DNA from 3 places in the Ruegeria sp. BF10 genome. Region 1 is predicted to be linked to each of the others. Evidence: riboswitches for the same ligand, from Rfam matches in the RefSeq annotation. Region 1 holds a riboswitch; each other region holds the start of a gene.
What was found. Region 1 has a riboswitch for cobalamin ahead of ACR0DJ_RS17090 (hypothetical protein). Riboswitches for the same ligand answer to the same signal wherever they lie in the genome.

Region 1 (7,138 bases):
GTGTGTCAAAGCGCCTTTCGTTCAAGTCCAATCCGCCGAGGTAGCAGATCTCATTGTCGATCACGGCGACTTTCTGATGGTGCGACACGGTGTGAAGCCGGGGTAACGTGTCCGACCCCAGCCGTACTGCCTGCCGTTCGCGTCGTTCGCGGGACAGCTCCTGAATCCGCTGCGCCTTTTTCCGAAGAACCGCCGGCAACAGCGCGGCCCACGGCAATGCGCCAGCCTGTGCCGGGTGCATGGACACGCGAACGGTCAAGCGCGAGGCGATCTCTGGACCCAGGATTTCCGCCAGCGCAACCGCCTGCCGTTTCGTGCGCCAGCTCAGCTCGTGCAACTCGGTCGCGAAGATCGGATCGAAATCGCTGATGACCAATTGAAACGAGACACCCTTGCGGATGACATGCTCGATCAGGTCAAACCAGGTATCGCCGATCTGGCGCGCCTCGTCGCTGCGCAGCCGTGTCATGAAATCGAATATCCGAAAACTTGCCTTGATCTGGTGCCGGGCCTCAAGAACCGCGTTTTCCAAGGCGGGCCAGGCTTGCGCGGCCGTAATCAGGACCTCAAAGTCATTCTGCTGCGGCACGGGCATCACCGCCTCTCTCATCCGCAATGGTCTGAGGTTCGCTATCGCCTTCTACTTCGGAGATTTCGAAGGTCACCTCATACACATAATGCGATGACGTCTCGGTTATGGTTTCGGAACCGTCCAATTGGCGGAGGAAGGCCTGCATCAGCCGTTGACCGATCCCGCCGCTGTGGAACAGATCCGCACCGTCGTCCGACTGCCCGCGCGTGTTGGAGATTTTCAGGTGCAGGGTGCTCTCGTCGGGTCGGGTCAATTCCACCGAAATTGTCGGCGGTCCGTCCTGCGGAACGCCTACGTATTTGACCGCGTTCGTCAGTGCCTCGGCCACCAGCATCGACAGCGTGACGGCCTGGTCCTGCCCCAGTTCGACAGGCGCGATCCGGCAGTCAACCTCGACCACCTGACCCAGAATTGGCGGTCGATGCGCCAGTTCGGCGACCAAATGCCCGATCAGAGCCTCGGTGTTGATCGTCGTCATCTGCGAGTTCTGGTTCAGGGTCTGGTGCACCATGGCCAAGCCGCGAACCCGACGCTGCAACTGTTCCAGCAAGCGCCGGGCCTCGGGGGTTTCGGCCTTGCGCAAATGCATGTTCATGATCGAAGCGATCAGTTGCAGGTTGTTTTTGACGCGATGGTGCACCTCGCGCAACAGCAGCGTTTTCTCGACAAGGTCCCGGTCGTGTTGCGCCTCCGCCTCACGGATCAACAAGACCATGCGGTTGAATGCAGTCTGGATCTGCTGAAACTCCTGCGGGGCGCCTGCGAGGCTTTCAATTGGGTCGCGCTCGCCCAACGCGAAACGACGCAAGGCTGAACGCAAGCTGTCGAGATGCCGGATCACCAATCGATGCAGGCCCCACAAGGCAACTCCCAGACCGGTCACCCACATCAGGATCGGAAAAGCAATGGTCAGGGCAGTGCTGCCTGCACCGACAGAGGCCAGCGCCGCCTCGCGTGGCCAACTGCCAATCACGGCGACTTCGCCCGGAATGATGCTGGCAACTGCAAAAACCCGATCCTCTCCGTCGGCCGTTTTAGCCGAAAATGTTTTGCCGGAACTGGACAGAACCAACAGGTTTTCTTTCGCGGGCGGTAGGAATGGTTTGACCTCATCCAATCCTACATTTGATGACAGCACTTCTCCGGTCGCGTCGAAAATGGCAACGACTACGTCACTTCCAGTATTGCCAACACCCAAGGGAGTCCGCGCCAGCGCATGAGGTATCGAGATGGAAACGAACCCCACAAGCTCGGTCCTGTTCAGGACCGGTTGGGTCACGATGATCACCGATTGCCCGGTCGCCGCGCCGGCACGATTGACAGAAAACGTAAGCTGCGGATTTTCCGAGATCTGCCCGAAACCGGGCGCGTCCGACAAATCGATGTCCTTCTCGACGGTTGAGCAAGCCATGACCCCGTTTGGCTGGATAAATCCGGCAAATACAAACTCGGGCTGGCGTTCGACGAACCGGCGCATAAGGCCCGAGCAAGCGGCTTTGTCCATACCTCCAGTCGAAAGCGCGGCGGTAAGTCCCGAACTTGCACCAACAGCTTTTTGCAGTAGCTCCCGCTCCCGACTGGCAGCTTCGATGGTGCGCGCCAGAACCGAGGCCCGCGATCTTTCGTCGGCCTCGGTAATCACGGCGCGTGTCTGCAATACCGCAATCAGCCCCGAAGGCAGAAGCGCCAAGGTGACCAGCGCGGCAAGATAAACGGTCAGGCTGCGCGGCTTCGCATCCATGAATCGTCAGGCCGCCGGTTGCGACTGGACGATTGACGCCGTGACGGCATCGGTCAATTCGATGGGTTCGTCGTCATCCAGATCCATAAGTTCGGCCAGTTGCGCGCGGGCCCGGTTCACCCGGCTTTTGATCGTTCCAAGAGCGACGCCGCACATCTCGGCTGCTTCCTCATAGGAAAACCCTTGTGCACCGACCAGCACCAGGGCTTCGCGCTGTTCATCCGTCAGTTGGTCAAATGCAACAGCAAAATCCTTCAAGGCCAAGCGTCCGTCATGGTCGGGCTTTTGCGACAGGCTTTCGGCCATCGCGCCATCCACATCCTCGACCTCGCGCTTGCGCTTGCGGCGCAGGGAAAAATAGGTGTTCCGGACGATGGTGAACAACCACGCCCGCATGTTGGTGCCTTCCTGAAACGAGTCGATGTTGCTCCACGCCTTGATCAGCGCATCCTGCACGATGTCATCGGCAACAGAACCGTTGCGGCACAGGCTGATCGCAAAGGCACGCATCGCGCCGATATGTTCGACAAGCTCTTCTCTGGGATCAACCATCCGAGCCTCCCGCGTCACCCGTTTTGGGAACACTGGTCTGGTTGCGCAGTTTTTCGAGAAGATCGACGAACCGATCCGGAACCGGTTCGTTGGCTACCTCATCGAAAGCCCGCTTGAGGTTTTCGTCGATCCGCTTTTCTATTTCTTGCCGATGTTCTCGGCTGGGCTGTGGTTTTGTCATGGCATCATCAGAAATTTTCACTTTTGCTGGAACCATAACGCCCCAGTGTGCGTTTGGTTCCCGAGTTTAGTGAAAAAAATGAGGAAAACATAGATGACCGAGCTGACCGGAGTTTCCGTCGCAGATCAAATTGGCCCGCTCTTGCCGTTTCTGCGCCGTTATGCCCGTGCCCTCACCGGTTCACAGGACAGTGGCGACGCCTACGCCGCAGCATCGCTTGAGGCGATATTGGCAGATCCCGCCCAGTTCGATGCCGATCTCGCGCCGCGGGTCGCGTTGTTTCGTGTTTTTCACGGTATATGGTCAACGTCGGGAATGCCCGTTGACGCTGATGGCGGCAGTTTTGACATCCAATCGCGCGCCCACGCCCAGCTGGCACGCCTGACGCCGAACACGCGCGAGGCCTTGCTGCTACGGACGGTCGAAGAGTTCTCGGTCAGCGATATCGCCGCAATTATGCAGATAGAACCCGCCGAGGCTCAGAAGCTGATCGATATCGCCTACGAGGAAATGGCTCGCCACACTTCTGGCCGCATTTTGATCATCGAAGACGAAGCAATCATCGCGATGGATCTTGAGACGATGGTGGCCGACCTGGGCCACCAGGTCATCGGGGTCGCACGCACCGAGACCGCCGCCATTGACCTGGCCAAGCGCGAGCCGTTCGACCTGATCCTGTCGGACATTCAGCTGGCGGACAAATCTAGCGGAATCGATGCGGTGAACCGCATCATTGCCCAGCACGGCGATTGCCCCGTCATTTTCATCACCGCATTCCCCGAGCGCCTTCTGACAGGCAAAGGCCCCGAACCCGCCTTTCTGATTTCCAAACCCTACACCGAAGAACAGGTCAAATCGGCCGTCAGCCAGGCCATGTTCTTTGCCTCTAGCGCCGTGATCGAGGTCTGACCCGGCAGGACCGCGCTGCAAGAAAAAACTCAGGCGATGAAACACGAGGAACACCATGGAAAACGAGATTGCACAGACCGCAGAGAACGTGACGAACACCGTTTGGGCCGAACTGTCGCAAGTTCTGAATACCGAGCTGTATGACGGGAAATCGCTGAGCGACCTGCTGACGCTCGAGGCCCTTCTTGGCCTTGTCGCGAACACGATCGCCGCGCTGATCCTGTTGGTGCTTGGGCTTGTGATTTCAAGATATGTCAGCCGGAAGATCCGGGGCGTCGGTGAAAAATCGGAACGCCTGGACGATACGTTGTTCAACTTTCTTGGCAATCTGGCGCGCTATACGATCCTGGCGTTTACCGGGCTGTTCATTCTGAACACGTTCGGGGTGCAGACGACGTCGATCATCGCGCTGATCGGTGCCGCCGGTTTGGCCATTGGTCTTGCGTTGCAAGGCACATTGTCCAACGTTGCAGCCGGCGTGATGATCATCCTGTTCCGGCCGCTCAAGATCGGCGATTTCGTCGACGTGAATGGGGTGCTCGGAACTGTAAAAGATATCACCCTGAACTACACCGAAATTGCGGATATGGGGAACGTCAAGGTTATCGTTCCCAACGCCGAGGTGTGGGGAAACACCATCAAGAACTATTCCGTCTACGAGACCCGTCGTGCCGAGTGGACGTTTGGCGTTGGATACGGCGTCAACTTGGCGGAGGCCGAGCGCGTCATTCGCGAGACGATCATGTCGGACGCCCGTTCGCTGGCTGACCCCGAACCGTTCATCCAGGTGAACAATCTTGGCAGCAGCAGCGTCGATTTTCTTGTCCGCGTCTGGTGCAAGTCTTCGGACTACTTCCAATACCAGGCAGACATGAAGCGCAAAGTCAAAGAGGCGTTGGACGAAGCGGATATCAATATTCCGTTTCCGACCCGCACTCTGTTGATTGAAGGCGAAAAGACTCAGCGAGAAAAAGCGATCGCGGCAGAGTAACCTTGACTGTTGACCCCAGATGCCTGAAGCCAGCACTCTTCAGACAAAATTAGGGGTTTGAGCAACGGAGGTGCGGTCATCGGGCTGGGTCGCTAAAATGATTGCCGCGACTGAAACGCCAAAATGAGTTGGCCTGATCCTCTCCCAATGAAGTGGTCCGCCATTATGCTTGGGAAAACCGAAGATCAGCATGGCAACGAAGAGACACAAGCCAGAGGAGATTGTCACGAATAGTAATCCTTGGGCTAGAACCTGAGCGGCAGTACCTGTCTTGGTAGGCCCAGCGCTGGTCAATATGATCCTACTCAGTCATTTCACGCTCAGACTCCGGCTGGCTCGAAGCTCAAACATGCAATTAAGTCCACTTGGCATCCCAGGGCAGGCAAAGGGTCGTGCCAACCTTCTTACCTATCTCGATGCCTGTCTGGTCGAAGCGACGCATGAACTCAGCGCCCGACTCGTCTTGTCTCCGTTGCAAAGTGACAGCTTCCTCTGAATCCGAAACGCTCACTATGGCACGATGAACGTCCTCTTTTAGATTGGGGGGGCAGCCGTTTTCGGTCGAAATCGGGCTCCCGTGCTTGTCAAAGAACTCGCCCGGAGTGACGACGACTTTGAACTGGTTTCCTGCGTCCTTTTCCGGTTTTTCCACCCTGCTTGTGTGACGTCAGCGCCAATGGGACAGTTTAAGTCGATTTGATAAGAGAGGGTTTCTGGCACATCGTACCCACCAAGGAGTGGAGATGAGACAGAAACCCGGAACACGCAAGAGCCACGGCGAGAAGGTTGTCAATGACATCCGCCGTGCCACACGCAAACAGTATTCGGCCGAAGAGAAGACCAGGATCGTGCTGGACGGCCTCAAGGGCGAGGACCACGTCCGAAACCCGTGCCCCCACCGCCACCCGCGGTTTGACATATCTGCAAGGCTGGTTTCCGGACTTGAAAGGGGCTTGCACCCGGTTGCGACACCTTCCCGGGATCCTCGTCCCAGTGGTTGATTGTCGAACCTGACCTTCCTTACCGTTGCGGGGGCAGTGCCGGAATTCCACCGGCTTCCCAATTCTCCGCTGCCTGAGAATCAAACAGCGGCACCTCACGATGGCAGCGTACTTTTTACCCGCTTGGGCGCTGAAATGCTGGCGGCATTTCCGGTTTCAAAACAGACATGGAAACATTCCGGCAAAGTGGACAGCACCGGGATCACGGTCCTTGGCTGAGGGGCGTGGCAGGCCCGCAAGCACGGCGTTCTGCGGGTCCAATGGCCTTGCGGTGTATGCGGCCACGTCTGACATCCACGCCGTCAAACTGACCCCCAACCGCGACGGCGACGGCCTGGTCGCTGTGATCAGAAACGAAACGTTGCGCGTCGCCTGACCTTGGCTGGGAAAGAGAGTGTCAGGCCAAAGGAAAGCGGTTTGCAGCAATGCCCGTTTGGGTGACGTTGATCCGTGCGGGATGGTGCTGGCTTGCCATGAGGCAGGTAAAGACGGCGAATATCCGTCATGCGAGAGTTGCCAGCCCATCCTGTCAACGGATGGTAGAAAACCTCATTTTGTCCATAAAAAATTGTCTTTTTTCGGAAAAACCATTACGTTTTCCGACAATGGTGGAAAACACCGGAGGCAGTAAGAGAGCAGATGCCAAAACCGAAAACAGGTGTTTTGCGGGCAAGGGTTCCTGCGCGCCTCATGGGAAAACGGGATGGTCTGTTTTTCCTCTGGGGGCAGATAGAACGCGCGCGTTTGAAAATCGAATGCGGCGAACGCGCCGAGGGCGCAGCCTCGGACGGGCCAAGGGCGAACACGGCCGGAGAGGTCAAGGGATCGACGACCGCATTGGTGGACGAGTTTATTTTCTACTGACTGTTGTGATGAAACCGGGCCTGGCGGCCCTATTTCTTCTCGAAGAACAGGATGACTTCACCCAGACGGACGCCATAGCGTGAGACATACGCGCGGTTCAGCAGACGGTCGTCATCCAGCAGCCACATCCAGTCGTCGAACTTGACACGCATGGTCCCGTTCTTGATCGGCAGGTCGATCTTGTATTTCCAGTTGAACGTATCCCCGCGTTCAATCCCGCTGGCGGTGCCCAGTACGCCAGGCGCCGTACCGGTCCATGTATCCTCTCCGGTTTTGGTCAATGTCCAGATGCGTTGTTCCGTCGCGC
Region 2 (7,138 bases), on a different contig from region 1:
GAGTAGGGCACGAGGGCGATCAGGCAAAAACCCTGATCCCATAAGAAACAATCACAAGAATCGAAATTTGAGTCAATAAATAAATCACTCTTAATTATTATTGACAGGGCGGGCGGGCTTTCCCATTCTTCAGCAGGAAAGGGGTGGTCGTGCCGGAAAATTCATCACGGAAAAACTCGATTGGTTCACAGGGGTCAGTGGTGCGCGGAACCAATCAAAGCGGCATGCGGGCCCGCAACGAACGGCTGGTGTTGTCGCTTGTCCGACGTCATCAGGCCCTTGCGAAGTCCGAACTCGCGCGCATGACGGGACTGTCGGCACAAACGGTTTCCGTCATCATGCGTCAATTGGAAAAGGATGGGTTGCTTCTGCGCGGTGAACCGGTCCGCGGGAAAGTCGGGCAACCTTCCGTTCCCATGCGTCTCAACCCGGATGGTGCGTTTTTCTTTGGGCTCAAGGTCGGGCGCCGCAGTACCGAGCTGGTTTTGACTGACTTTGTGGGAAACGTGCGGCAACGCAAGCGGCGAACCTATGACTATCCAACGCCGAAAGCCACTTTGGAGTTTTCCACGCAGAGTCTGGGCAAAATGATGTCATCCATGTCGCCCGAGGCCAAAGGCAGGATTGCGGGTCTTGGAATTGCCATGCCGTTCTACCTGTGGGACTGGGCCCAGGCCCTTCAGGTTCCTCAGGAAGAAATGGACCCGTGGCGCGTATCAGACCTGAAGGCTGACCTGGCTGGTCGCCTCGATATGCCGGTTTTTCTGCAAAATGACGCAACGGCGGCTTGTGGTGCGGAACTGGTATTCGGTCCGGCCGATGGACCAAGGGATTTTCTGTACTTCTATATCGGGTTTTTCATTGGCGGCGGTGTGGTTCTCAATGGCGCGATCTTTTCGGGGCGTGGAAACTCGGGTGCGATCGGCCCCCTGCCTGTGCCGGATGGTACGGGCGGTGTCAGGCCGCTTATCGACGTGGCCAGCCTTTATGTGCTCGAGCGTGCGATCACGACAGCAGGGGCGACCTCGCTGTCTTTATGGGAAACGACCGAACGTTGGGATGTGCCAAATGTTCAACTGGAAAACTGGTTGAAACAGACGGCGAGCGGGATTGCCCATGCGATTGTCTCATCCTGTAGCCTGATAGATTTCGAATGCGTGAAGATTGACGGCTGGATGCCGCAGGACATCAAGGCGCGTTTGGTTGAAATGGTCGAAGACAAACTGTCTGAGCTTAACCTGACCGGTCTTGAGCGCCCCGTGGTGCTGGAAGGGACCGTGGGCCCGGAAGCACGCTCACTGGGCGCGGCAAGCCTGCCATTGTCGGAAAGGTATCTTTCAGAAGCTTAGGCATGAAATCATCCTGCTGCCTTGGATTTTTCACGAAGTCGATTTACCCGCCCGAACTGCCGAATTCAGCATTTTTTCGACGGCCACGGCACATTTTCGTTGACCGAGGGCTGAGTTGTCTGGCAAGCCGCTCGGCATGTCCGGTTCCGGGGCTTGCTCTGGAATCAATAGGGAATGCGGTGCGGGCTCAGGCCCAATTCCGCAACTGCACCCGCAACTGTAAGCGGCGAGCAGGGCTGAAACGCCACTGGGGTTTGCCCGGGAAGGCCAGTCCAACGCTTTGACCCGCAAGTCAGGATACCTGCCGGACATGTGCCCTCTAACGGGCACTCCTAATCGGCGACGGGATGTGCGTCGGACCAGGATGCCTGAAAGGGTAATTTGGCGTTGTATGTCCCGTGGTCAAAACGAATTTCGCGCCGGGATTGGCGCGAAGGGACAAGGACGACTGTTCATGAAAACGCTGCTCAGCGCAGCCGCTGCCGCGGTGGCTCTTCCTGCCATCGCAGATGCGCATTTCCTTTTGGAATACACCACCGACACCATGATCGATAAACCGGGCGATGTACCGGTCAAACTGATTTTCTGGCATCCGTTCGAGAATGGCCATGTCATGGATCTGGAAAAGCCGCAGGAATTCTATGTGATCCACAACGGTGAAAAGACCGATTTGCTGGACACGCTGGAACCTATCCGGTTCACCGGCGGGGAAAACGAGGGCGCGGCGTTCAAGGGCAGTGTCCCGGTCAAACGTTCGGGCGACTATGTGCTGGTGACGGTTCCTCAGCCTTATTATGAGGAATCCGAAGACATCTATATCCAACAGCTCACCAAAGCCTTCCTGAACCGTAACGAATTGCCGACCGACTGGATGAATCCCGTGGGGCTGGCGACCGAGATTATCCCGCTGAACAAGCCGACCAACATCATCGCGGGTTCGACTTTCACGGGCCGTGTGCTGGCTGATGGTCAGCCGGTTGCGGGGGCCGAGATCGAGATCGAGTACATGGCCGCCGAACCCGACATGGAAAGCTCGGCCGCTTCTGCACCGAAAGTGTCACCAATGCCGGGTGGTGCGGTGGTCGCAATATCTGACGACAACGGGTATTTTTCGTTCGGCGTTCCAAAAGACGGCTACTGGGGTTTCGCAGCACTTGGATCCGGTCCGGCAACCGAACATGAGGGCAAAGAACTCAGCCAGGATGCGGTGATCTGGATTCGCGCCTGGGATCTGGAGTAACCCCGAATGCACATCGTCGACGGAGCCCTTTCCAACCCGGTTGTTGTTGGCGGCGCCATAGCGGCCGCGGGCGGGATCGCCATGGGTCTCAGGTCTCTGGATCTTGATCGCATCCCCACTGCCGGTGTGCTGTCAGCCAGTTTCTTCGTAGCATCGTTGATCCACGTACCCATTGGTCCGTCGTCGGTCCATTTGATCCTCAACGGTATGGCCGGGCTGCTGCTTGGTTGGGCCGCATTCCCGGCTTTGTTCGTCGGGCTTTTGCTACAGGCGGTCTTTTTCGGCTTTGGCGGGTTGACGGTGCTGGGGATCAACACCGTCAATATCGCCCTGCCCGCGGTGGTGGCCGGAATGCTGTTCGGTCGTCTGATCGCGCGCGGGACACCTTTGCAAGGTGCGATTTGGGGCGGTGTCGGCGGCGCATTTGCAATTGCGGCGACAACCGGCATGGTCGCGATTTCCCTGGCGCTGTCGGGGGATGAGTTCCTGCCCGCTGCCAAGCTTGTTTTCTTCGCCCATATTCCAGTCATGGCCATCGAGGCGATTTTGACCGGGTTCGCCGTCTTGTTGGCGCGCAAGGTCAAGCCCGAACTGTTTTTCAGAGGAGCAACCACATGAAGCATCTGGTTGTCATACTGGCTGTGTGCTGTGCGCCCGTGCCTGCCCTGGCGCACAAGGTCATAGCCGGCGTTTTCGAGTCGGGAGACGTGATCGAGGGCGAGATCGGCTTTTCCAACGGTGATATGGCAAGCGGGACCGAGGTCATTGTCACCGGCCCGGACGGGGCCGAGCTGGGTCGATCGGTCACGGATGCGGACGGTTTCTTTGTCTACACGCCGACCTCGGCCGTGGCGCACACCTTCTTTGCTGACCTTGGCGCCGGGCATGTGGCCGAAGTCACGATGTCTGCCGAAGATGTCGCGCGGGTTCTGGGTGTTGCCGTGGCAGAAACCGGAGACTCGTCTTCGGCTGCTTTGACACCGGCCAGCGGTTCGGCGGCTTCTCTCAGCGTCGAAGAACAGCAGGTTATCGCCAAAGCCGTGCGTGATGAATTGCGCCCGCTCAGGCGCGAGATTGCGGCCTATCGCGAACAGAATGACCTGCAAACCATCCTTGGCGGGATCGGGTACATCGTTGGTCTGTTCGGTCTGGGCTTTTACATGGCGGCCCGCCGCAAGCTGGCGTCCTGATGGCACACGTTCTGGGGCACCAAGAAAAAACACTGGCCGAAGCCGGTGACGGGCCGGACGGTCTGATCAGCCAGCTGGATCCCCGGATGCGTATCGTCATGGCGGTTGCTTTTGCTGTCGTGACCGTGGCGCTGTCATCCCTCGGCGCGCTTTGCGCGGCGCTGACAGTGTCGCTTTCGCTTCTGATAGTTTCCCGTCTGCCGTGGCGAAAGACGTTGAAGCGAATGGCCATGATGGATGGGTTCATCCTGTTCATGCTGGTCCTGCTGCCCTTTTCCATGCCCGGAGCCCCGATGTTCACGCTTTGGGGATTCCCCGCAAGCTGGCAGGGTTTCTGGAAAGCGGTCGAGATTGCTTTGACCGCCAATGCCGTGATCCTGTCCCTGATGGTTTTGGTCGGCACGATGGAGCCAGTCACTCTGGGTCACGCCTTGCATCGTCTGCGGTGCCCGGAAAAGTTGGTTTACCTGCTGATGTTCACGATCCGGTATATCGAGGTGTTGCGGGAAGAATACCTGCGCTTGCGCGCGGCCATGAAGGTGCGCGGTTTTCGGCCAGCAACAAACTGGCACACATATCGCAGCTTTGGCTACCTTGTGGGCATGATGCTTGTGCGCGCGATCGAAAGATCGGAACGCATCCTGGCCGCGATGAAGTGCCGGGGGTTTTCCGGGCGTATGCCGTTGCTTCAGGAATTTGCCCTGACCCGCGCGGACATTGTGTTTGCGGCTGGTTTCAGCGGCCTCTGCCTGGGTCTGATCATTCTGGAATTCGCATGACACTGATCGCGCTAGAAGACATCTGTTTTTCCTACCCCGGCCAGCCACCCGTTCTGGACGGGGCCAGCCTGAGCCTGAATGCCGGGCAGCGCCTGTCTCTGACTGGTCCGAACGGTGCGGGAAAATCGACGCTCCTGCGCATCACGCTTGGGTTGCAGCGCCCGAGTTCTGGCACCGTCACCGTTTTTGGTCAGAAACGCGTGGAAGAGGCCGATTTCCACGAAGTGCGCCGCCGGGTGGGGCTTGTATTTCAGGATGCGGACGATCAGCTGTTCTGCCCGACCGTCGCCGAAGACATCGCCTTTGGGCCGCTCAATCTGGGCAAGACCCGTGACGAAGCGCTTGCCATTGTCGACAAAGTTCTGGGCGATCTGGACCTGATACACCTGAAGAACCGCATCACACACAAGTTGTCAGGCGGTGAAAAACGGCTGGTGACACTGGCGACGGTTCTGGCGATGGATCCCGAAGTGCTGTTGCTGGACGAACCGACGAATGCGCTGGATACGAAAAACGAAGCGCGCCTGCTGGAAATCCTGCGCGCGTTGCCACAGGCGATTCTGCTTGTCAGTCATTCGCCGGCGTTCCGCTTGGAACTGGCACCCGATGAACTGGATCTTCGCGACGGGAAGCTGGTGCCGGTCTGACCTGTTCTCGTGGCAACCGGACATGGTGGTTTCAGAAATGCAATCACACCGCCTGAGCCTGGCCATGAATCCGACAGCAAGCCCAGTGCGTTGTCAGGCCTCGGTTATGTGCGCTTACGGGTCATCAGCCCATATCTGACCGCCCATGCCCGAAAAGACCCGCGTCTGCGTCTGCCCTGTTTCACAGGTTGCTTGGATTGCGCACCGCCTTTGCGGTTGAATTCGAACACGTCGATTATCCGCTCGGCACAGCCACAGGCTTCGCCCATGCCGACTTTGGCGAAATAGAATTTCTCGAAACGTTCCGGGTTTTGCATGGCTGACCTCCTGAATGCATTGAACCTCATGAAGGGAGCATTGCCAAATCACTTTCCTGCATTTCAGGCAGCCGCGCTATGGCGCGGCGAACTCGTTTCCTGTCCAGACATTGTCCAGTTGATTGAAGACCGGTGAAGTGATGAGCATTTCAGCGGAATAAAGCAGTTGCAGCTCATCCGCAAACCGCGTGACGCCCGGCACAAGCCCGGTGATATTGCGCCATTTAGACCAGGTTCCGGGATTTGACAGGCTGGTCGGATTGCCGGGATCAGCGGGCTGGTGCCACCCGGCGGCGTTCAGCAGCGGCGTGAGCGCAAAGCGCGCATCATTGCTGTCGACCTCGGTACAGGCAGCGGCATCGCATTCCCAACTGGTCCAGTCCGCCGCCGCGATGGTTCCGGCGATCGGAGCGGCGGCGTCGATGACCCGAACCAATACCTCGAAACCGCCACCAGCAGTCGGGCGGCTGAGCGACAGGGGATCGGTTGCCACGGCGTGCAAAGCCGCAGTTGGCACCAGGCTGAGTGTTCGGCCGATCAGAGCCAGCTGCGCAGAGCCGTCTGTTGCGGGAGCAGACCCCGCAGCAGGCAGGGTTCTGACAGGTGTCAAAATCGGAACCGCGCCACCACGAATCGTGATTTCCTGCACCGCATTGTCAAAGGCCGGAACAAAGTCGCTGCGGATCGTATAGGTCAACGGGAAGCTGGGTTGTTGTGGCCCCGCAGGTCGGGCGCCATCACGGGTGACAAAGGACAGCGGTGGAACGGCACCGGGCTGTGGCAGCGAAATCTGCGGCCCCGCTATGCCCAGAGCGGCTGCGATCATGCGCGCGCGCTGTTCGGCCTCTCCATACTCGCTCAGCAGGTTTATGTAGCCGCCGATCTCGGTGATATTGCGCGGCGCAGGGATGCGGGATGGGGCAATGTCGCCTGCGATGGCAAGCCTGTGGGCAATCACCTCTCGGGCGCGCTGTATCGCCGGAGAATTGGTGGTTTCGAGAATATTGATGATGGCCTCGGCAAGGCTTTCATCGATGCCGGGTTCGGCGGTTGCATTCGTGCTGGTGTCACTCATCGTCGTCCTCCGCAGGGGCGCTCAGGCCATTGAGGAAATCCAGAACGGATTGGCTGCCGGCCTTGGTTGCGCTGCCGTCATCCGCATCCGTATTGGCTTTGGTAAAGGCCCCGAAAAGCTTGGCCAGAAGCAACGTGTTGGAGGGATTGGCCAGAGCGGCGGCACCGCCGGGGAAATCCTTGAACAGGTTTTGCGTGAAGGCCGCCCGGTTGCCATCCGGTTGCCCGCCGATCAGCGCAGAAACACCCGAGGCGTTCTTGGCGATATCCTCAAACCCCTTGATCTTTGCGGCATTGTCGGCAGCTGACTTTTTCTTTTCGGAAGCTTGCTTTTTGGCTTCTTCCTCTTTGCGAGCCGCGGCGATCTCCTGGCCCTTGCCCGCCAGTTCAGTGGCCTTGCCGACAAGCTCTTTGGTCAGATCCGTCGCCGTGTCTATGGCCTTGTCCCGACCGGCGGCGACCGATTGCGTTTCAAGGGCCAGTTGCGCCTGCAACTCTTTCAGTCCCGTCAGATCGGTTCCCGCCCGTGCAAGATCAGGCGC
Region 3 (7,138 bases), on a different contig from region 1:
TGTTCGAAGTCGTGGTGCCCGAGGACAGCCCCCTGGTCGGCGAGATTCTGGCCGACATCAACCACGAAAACCACCTGTACATCATTTCCACCTTCTATCGCGGCAAAACCTCGATGGTTCAGGTTTTGACAGCGGAAATTGCAGCGCCGTGTCGGCTGGCCATCGTCGGCCGCCGTTGGGAGGTCGAGAAATTCGCCGAGAAATACGGGCTGACCGTTCTTCCCGACTTGGACGTTTTCGTCGAAGAGTTCGCCCCAACCAATGCAGGCGTGGCCGAGGTGGTCATCACGCCCGACAGCAAGCTGATCGGCAAATGCCCCCGCGAGCTTTTGTTTCGCAAGACCTACGGGATGTCGCTGCTGGCCATTCACCGCGGCGAAGAGACGCTGAGCCATGTCGAGACCGAGGATCACGAATCCACTCAGATCGGGCTCGAAAAGTTTCAGGCGGGCGACATGCTCGTGGCGCATACCAGATGGGACAACCTGATGCGGATCAAACGAGATCCGGATTTCGTCGTTGTGACAACGGACTTTCCACAGGACGAGCTGAGGCCGCAAAAAGTCGGCTGGGCCCTGGCATTTTTCGCCATTTCGCTGTCGTTGATCCTGTTCACGGATGTCCGACTTTCGCTCTGCCTTCTTACCGGAGCGGTGGGCATGATGTTGACCCGTGTGCTCAGCGTGGATGAGGCATACCGCGCGGTCGGCTGGAACACCGTTTTCCTGCTCGCCTGCCTCATACCGTTGGGACAAGCCGTACAGAACACAGGCACCGCTGCGTGGATCGCCCAGCAGATCATGATAATTCTGGACGGCTGGCCGCTATGGTCGCTGCAAACCGGCATCGCCATTCTGGCGACGGCCTTTTCTTTGGTCATGTCAAATGTGGGGGCCACGGTTCTGCTGGTGCCTCTGGCGGTATCGATTGCGATAGCGGCTGGCGGGAATCCGGCCGTCTTTGCCCTGACCGTCGCCATTTCAACATCGAACAGCTTCATCATCCCAACCCATCAGGTAAATGCCTTGATCATGGGGCCGGCAGGATACAAGGTGATGGATTTCGTGCGGTCCGGAGGGATCATGACTGTGCTGTTTCTGGTCGTCTCGCTGCTCATGATCAACGTCATTTATTAGCGCGAGAGGATCCGGGGTATTCGGTGGTCTTTTCCCATCATCGGGACAGGTTCCCTTGAGCCACCCGCTCACCACAGTGTACGACCCTGGCAGAGATACCGTTGGTCTCTGGGCCCATCTCAGGCTGAACCCCGCACGACATGCCGCCCATCGACGCCCACAGGTCGCTTTCTACTCCTCTGCATCATTGTTGCGCGCGACTCGCTTGACAAGCAGGCCAGCGGTGCCGCATGTCCCTTTCGTTGGTGTCGGTGACAGCCGATGAAAAGGGAATGCGTCAACGGTCATGCCGCCAAACGCAGCCGCCCCCGCGACCGTGAACGGAGAGGATGCCCAATGCCACTGGCCCAAAGGCCGGGAAGGCGGGACATCCGACAGAGGCCCGCCTCTGGCATCCGCAAGCCGGGAGACCTGCCAACAACCGAAGTTGAAACCGGGCGGGGTGTTCCGGTGTCGGGTCCGTGACCAATCGTGGCCCGCATGAAACCCCGTCCCCCGCGAAGAGGATTTGGGGGGATGAGAGACATGACCGAGACCACACCAGTCGAGTTGCTGGTCTGTACCACCTGCCGTCGCGGCCTGCCTGTCGAAGATGACGCGCAACGCCCGGGCGCTTTGTTGCACAAGGCCCTGGAACAGGCGGACCTGCCCGACGGTGTCACCCTGAAAGCCGTTGAATGCCTTTCAAACTGCGATCAAGGCTGTTCGATCGTATTGCGCGGCGGGCCGGGCCGTTGGACCTTCGTGTACGAAAACCTGAGCGAAACAGATCATGTCGACGTCATTGTCGACGGTGCGACCAAGTATCTGGCCACTGAAGATGGCTTGGTGAAATGGCGCGAACGCCCCGAACATTTTCGCAAGAACTGTGCCTCGCGCATTCCCCCGATTGGAGCCTGACATGTCGAACCTCGAAAAACTCCCCGTCACAGTGATCACCGGCTTTCTCGGCTCGGGCAAAACCACTTTGGTGCGTCACCTGATGCAGAACCCGCAGGGCAAGCGCCTTGCTGTCGTGGTCAACGAGTTCGGCGATGTGGGCGTCGATGGCGACATCCTGAAATCCTGCGCCATCCCGGATTGCCCGGCGGAAAACATCATGGAACTGGCCAATGGCTGCATCTGCTGCACCGTGGCAGATGACTTCATTCCCACCATCGAGGCCCTGATGGCGCTGGAGCCGCGACCGGATCACATCCTGATCGAAACCTCGGGACTGGCGCTTCCCAAACCGTTGCTCAAGGCGTTCGACTGGCCCGATATCCGTTCCAAGATCACCGTGGACGGCGTTATTGCTCTGGCCGATGCCGAGGCCGTGGCCGCCGGTCGTTTCGCGCCCAATGTCGAAGCGGTGGACGCCCAGCGCATGGCCGATGACTCGATCGACCACGAAACGCCCCTGTCCGAAGTGTTCGAGGATCAGATCTCGTGCGCCGACATCATCCTGCTGACCAAGCCCGACCTCGCCGGCCCCGAAGGCGTGGCGAAGGCGCGCGAGATCATCGCCGCCGTGGCGCCGCGCCCCCTGCCCGTGGTCGAAGTGGCCGAAGGTGCCGTGGACGTTCGCGTCGTGTTGGGTCTGGAAGCCGCCGCCGAGGATGACATGGACGCCCGGCCCTCGCATCACGACGGCCACCATGATCACGAGCATGACGATTTCGAAAGCATCATCGTCGAGTTGCCCGAGCAAGCCGATCCGACCCAACTGGTGGCCAATATCGAGCGTCTGGCGAATGAGCTGAACATCCTGCGGGTCAAAGGGTATGCTGCCGTTCAGGGCAAACCCATGCGCCTGCTGGTTCAGGCGGTCGGTGCACGGGTACGGCACCAGTATGACCGTCCGTGGGAACCCGGCGAAGAACGCCGTTCGCGTCTGGTCGTCATCGCCGAGCATGACGATATCAAAGAAGCGGAAATCCGCGAAATCCTCGTGGGTGTGCGTGAGGCTGCCGAGTAAGACCCATGCACATCGTCTTCCGCGAAAGCCACGGGCTCGAGGAAACCGAGACCCCGACCGATCTGGGCCAGAGCCCGGCGGATCTGGTGGTGCTGTCCTTTTCGGACAGCGACCTGGGTGCTTTCGCGGCGGGCTGGCATCGTGGTGGCGGGCCCGAGGGGCGGATGCCCTCGTTGCGGCTGGCCAACCTGACGGCGCTGAAACACCCCCTGTCGGTCGATACCTATGTCGAACAGACGTTGGAGGGCGCCAAGGGCATTCTGATCCGTCTGATCGGCGGGGTTCCCTACTGGTCCTACGGGTTGCAGCAGGTGCTGGCGCTGGCACAGGCCAAAGGCATCGCGCTGGCGGTGCTACCCGCCGACGGGCGCGAGGACACGCGGCTGGACGACTATTCCACCCTGCCCGTTTCCACCCTGCGGCGGCTGGCGCATCTGTGCGATACCGGCGGCGAGGTCGCGGCACAGGCGGCGCTGGCGCAGATGGCGCTGGCGGCGGGGCTTTATGCCGGGCCGGTGATGGGCGCCAAGACCTTGCCCGAATGTGGCGCGTGGTGTCCGGATCGGGGCGTAATCCCGGTGGAAACCGCGTTCGAAGGTAACGCCAAACGCATCCTTGTCACCTTCTACCGCGCTTACCTGACCTCGGCGGACACCGCCCCGATCGCGGCCCTGATCCGCAGCCTGCGCGCCCGTGGGTTCGAGGCGGTGGGCCTGTTTGCCCCGTCGCTCAAGGCGCCTGTAGCCGCCGACTGGTTGCGGGACCAGGTTGTTGCGCTGAACCCATCCGCCATTGTCAACGCCACTTCATTTTCGGGCAAAGGCGCGTCGGGAACATCGCCTCTGGACGCGGCAGGAGTGCCGGTGTTTCAGGTCGCTCTCGCCACCTCGCGCCGCAAAGCCTGGGCCGAGGCGGAACGCGGGCTGTCCCCCGCCGATCTGGCCATGCATGTGGTACTGCCCGAGGTCGATGGGCGGATTTCGGCGGGAATCGCGTCTTTCAAGGAACCAGGCAAACGTGATCCGCATCTGGAATACGCGCGCTTTGCACATCGGCCCGAACCGGACCGGATCGAAGCGATCATCGACCGTGTATCGGGCTGGCTTGCACTGAATGACAAACCCAAGGCAGATCAGATTCCCGCGCTGATCCTGTCCACCTATCCCGGCAAAGACTGGCAGATGGCGCATGCGGTTGGCCTTGACGCGCTGGCTTCGGCCGAGGCGATGCTGTCGGATCTTGATGAAGAAGGCTATGACATCGCGACTGGCGAACCGATTGCCGACACTCTTCTGGACGCCCGGATTTCGTGGTCGCTCGGGGATTATCTGGATGCGCTTGCGGAATTGCCCGAGACCCTGCGCACCGATCTGCACACCGTATGGGGCGCGCCCCAAGATGATCCGGCCTGTGCCGATGGGGCCTTCCATTTCACCGCCATGCGACGCGGCAAGGCGCTGGTCGCGCAGCAACCCGAACGCGGCACGCCCGAGCTGCGGGATGACGACTATCATGACCTCTCGCGCACCCCGCGCCACGGGTATGTCGCCTTCTATTTGTGGCTGCGCAAAGGGTTGGGTGCGGATGCGCTGATCCATATCGGCGCGCATGGAACGCTGGAATGGTTGCCTGGAAAATCGGTCGCCTTGTCTGCCGATTGCTGGCCCGAGGCGCTGATCGGCGATCTGCCGGTGATATACCCGTTTATCGTGAACGACCCGGGCGAGGCCGCGCAAGCCAAGCGCCGGATCGGAGCCGTCACGCTGGGCCACATCCCACCGCCGATGAAGGACAGCGGCACGCCGGATCGGATGGTGCGGCTTGAATCGCTGCTGGATGAGTTTTCCAACGCCGACGGGCTTGACCCCAAACGCCGTGACCGCTTGCATGAAGATATCCGAGATGAGGCGCAGGCCATCGGCTTGGAAAGCGATCTCGGCCTCGATCAGGCAACCTGCACCGCCGAGGCCATCACCCGCATCGACCGCTTTGTCTGTGACATCAAGGAAAGCCAGTTTGGCGACGGGCTGCACATCTTCGGGCGCGTGCCCGAGGTGACGGGCAATTTCGATCCGGCCCCGTCAGCCCATGCCGAACGCGACGCGCTGATCAAAGCGCTCGAGGGCAAACGGATCGATGCCGGGCCTTCGGGTTCACCCTATCGTGGTCGGTCAGATGTTCTGCCTACCGGGCGGAACCTTTACACCACCGATCCGCGGTCGGTCCCGACCCGTGCGGCCTATGCCCAAGGCGTGAAACTGGCCGAGGAACTGGTGCGACGCCATCTTCAGGAAGAAGGCGATTACCCGAAGGGGCTGATCGTCGATCTGTGGGGGTCAGCCACCATGCGCACCGCCGGCGAAGAATTCGCTATGGCGCTGCACCTGCTGGGTGTCAAACCCGTATGGGACAAAGGGTCCGAGCGGGTTTCCGGCATCGAGGTTCTGCCGATCACTGACCTGAGCCGCCCGCGCCTGGACGTGACATTGCGGGTGTCGGGCCTGTTCCGGGATGTATTCCCGACGTTGTCTGCTTTGTTTGGCCAAGCGGTTCGCGCATTGGCCGCGCGCGATGAAGCGACGGACTGGAACCCCTATGCCGGGCAGGAGCCGGCAGCGCGTGTCTATGGACCTGCGCCCGGAAGCTATGGCGTCAACATGACCGAGCTTTCCGAGGTGTATACCGACGAGGCCCGTGCACAGGCCGGCGAGGCGTGGCTTGAGGCCAGTTCCTTTGCATTGGAAGGCGAACACATCGCGCAGGACAAGGACGGCATCACCCAACGCGTTGCAAATGCAGACAGTTTTGTCCACTTGCAGGACCTGACCGAAACCGATCTTCTTCTGGCCAACGATTATGCCACACACGAGGCGGGTTTTGCCGCCGCCAAGAAGATCGCCGGCGGAACCGCGCAGCTTTACCATCTGGACAACACCAACCCCGAAAATCCGCGTGCCCGTACTTTGCGCGAAGAAATCAGCCGTGTCGTCCACGCCCGGGCCGCAAATCCCGACTGGATCGCCGGGATGCAACGCCATGGTTTCCGGGGGGCGGCTGAAATCGCGGCAACGCTGGATCATATGGCCTCATTCGCGCATCTGTCCGGCACGGTCGCACCGCATCTTTTTGACCTCTACCATGATGCCACGCTGGGCAACGAAGAGGTGGACGCGTTCCTGCAAGAGGCCAATCCCAAAGCTCATCAAGCCATGCAGGACCGGTTCCGCGCGCTGCTTGAGGCCGGGCTTTGGAACACGCGCCGGAATTCCATCCGGGCTGATCTGGAGGGATTGAGATGAGTGCTCCGATTGTTCAGGGCTGGTGCCCGGGCGCCCATCGTCCGATGATGTCCGGTGACGGTCTGGTCGTCAGGGTCAGGCCCCGGTTGGCGCGTCTGGACGTCGATCAGGCTCTGGGACTGTGCGATCTGGCGGACCGTTTTGGCAACGGCTCGATCGATTTGACCAATCGCGCCAACCTGCAATTGCGGGGCGTGGAAGAGGAAGACCACCAGCCCCTGCTCAAAGAGCTTGCCGCGCTGAACCTGCTGGATGCGGAACCCGGTATCGAGATACGCCGGAATATTCTGGTTACACCGCTCTATCAGGCGGGCGATTTGACCGCTCGACTGACCCGTGACCTGATCGACCGGCTTGCGGAGCTGCCGGCCCTGCCCGCAAAATTCGGCTTTGCCATCGACACGGGCCCCGAACGTCTGCTGGCGTCGGATTCGGCGGATATTCGTCTGGAAACAGGTGCAGACGGCCTGATCCTGCGCGCTGACGGGTGCGAAACCGGGCGGAGCGTGACCGAGACTGACGCCATTGACCACGCGATCGCGCTGGCAATGTGGTTTGCTGAAACCTACACGCCCGAGAGGCGCCGCATGGCGCGTGTCATCGACTCCCTTCCACAGGAATGGCAAGGCTGTGCGCCCGGTTCTGTTGGCGCAAAGCTTCAACCCGGCCCCTGCGAACTGGGTGCTCTGTACGGCGCGGCTTTTGGGTCGCTGCCGGCGCGCAAGCTGTATGATCTGATCGAGGAC

Region 2: linked by a shared signal. The riboswitch ahead of ACR0DJ_RS20225 (DUF4198 domain-containing protein) and the one ahead of ACR0DJ_RS17090 (hypothetical protein) in region 1 are both predicted to bind cobalamin.
Region 3: linked by a shared signal. The riboswitch ahead of ACR0DJ_RS09525 (DUF1636 family protein) and the one ahead of ACR0DJ_RS17090 (hypothetical protein) in region 1 are both predicted to bind cobalamin.

Annotation. Positions count from the first base shown of each region.
Region 1 is NZ_JBQFTR010000005.1:45,180-52,317, forward strand. It holds gene ACR0DJ_RS17060 (phospholipase D family protein) at 1-595, opposite strand, end outside; gene ACR0DJ_RS17065 (sensor histidine kinase) at 573-2,333, opposite strand; gene ACR0DJ_RS17070 (RNA polymerase sigma factor) at 2,340-2,885, opposite strand; gene ACR0DJ_RS17075 (NepR family anti-sigma factor) at 2,878-3,066, opposite strand; gene ACR0DJ_RS17080 (response regulator) at 3,160-3,975, shown strand; gene ACR0DJ_RS17085 (mechanosensitive ion channel family protein) at 4,031-4,966, shown strand; gene ACR0DJ_RS17090 (hypothetical protein) at 5,322-5,618, opposite strand; partial or broken gene ACR0DJ_RS17095 (IS3 family transposase) at 5,710-5,859, shown strand; cobalamin riboswitch at 5,877-6,080, opposite strand; gene ACR0DJ_RS17100 (hypothetical protein) at 6,124-6,492, opposite strand; gene ACR0DJ_RS17105 (hypothetical protein) at 6,607-6,831, shown strand; gene ACR0DJ_RS17110 (DUF3833 family protein) at 6,861-7,138, opposite strand, start outside.
Region 2 is NZ_JBQFTR010000011.1:19,268-26,405, forward strand. It holds gene ACR0DJ_RS20220 (ROK family transcriptional regulator) at 225-1,349, shown strand; cobalamin riboswitch at 1,474-1,672, shown strand; gene ACR0DJ_RS20225 (DUF4198 domain-containing protein) at 1,804-2,589, shown strand; gene cbiM (cobalt transporter CbiM) at 2,596-3,207, shown strand; gene ACR0DJ_RS20235 (cobalt ABC transporter permease) at 3,204-3,779, shown strand; gene cbiQ (cobalt ECF transporter T component CbiQ) at 3,779-4,558, shown strand; gene ACR0DJ_RS20245 (energy-coupling factor ABC transporter ATP-binding protein) at 4,555-5,205, shown strand; gene ACR0DJ_RS20250 (hypothetical protein) at 5,310-5,522, opposite strand; gene ACR0DJ_RS20255 (hypothetical protein) at 5,599-6,597, opposite strand; gene ACR0DJ_RS20260 (cell envelope integrity TolA family protein) at 6,590-7,138, opposite strand, start outside.
Region 3 is NZ_JBQFTR010000001.1:1,889,280-1,896,417, forward strand. It holds gene ACR0DJ_RS09520 (SLC13 family permease) at 1-1,136, shown strand, start outside; cobalamin riboswitch at 1,363-1,569, shown strand; gene ACR0DJ_RS09525 (DUF1636 family protein) at 1,662-2,036, shown strand; gene cobW (cobalamin biosynthesis protein CobW) at 2,038-3,093, shown strand; gene cobN (cobaltochelatase subunit CobN) at 3,099-6,392, shown strand; gene ACR0DJ_RS09540 (cobalamin biosynthesis protein CobG) at 6,389-7,138, shown strand, end outside.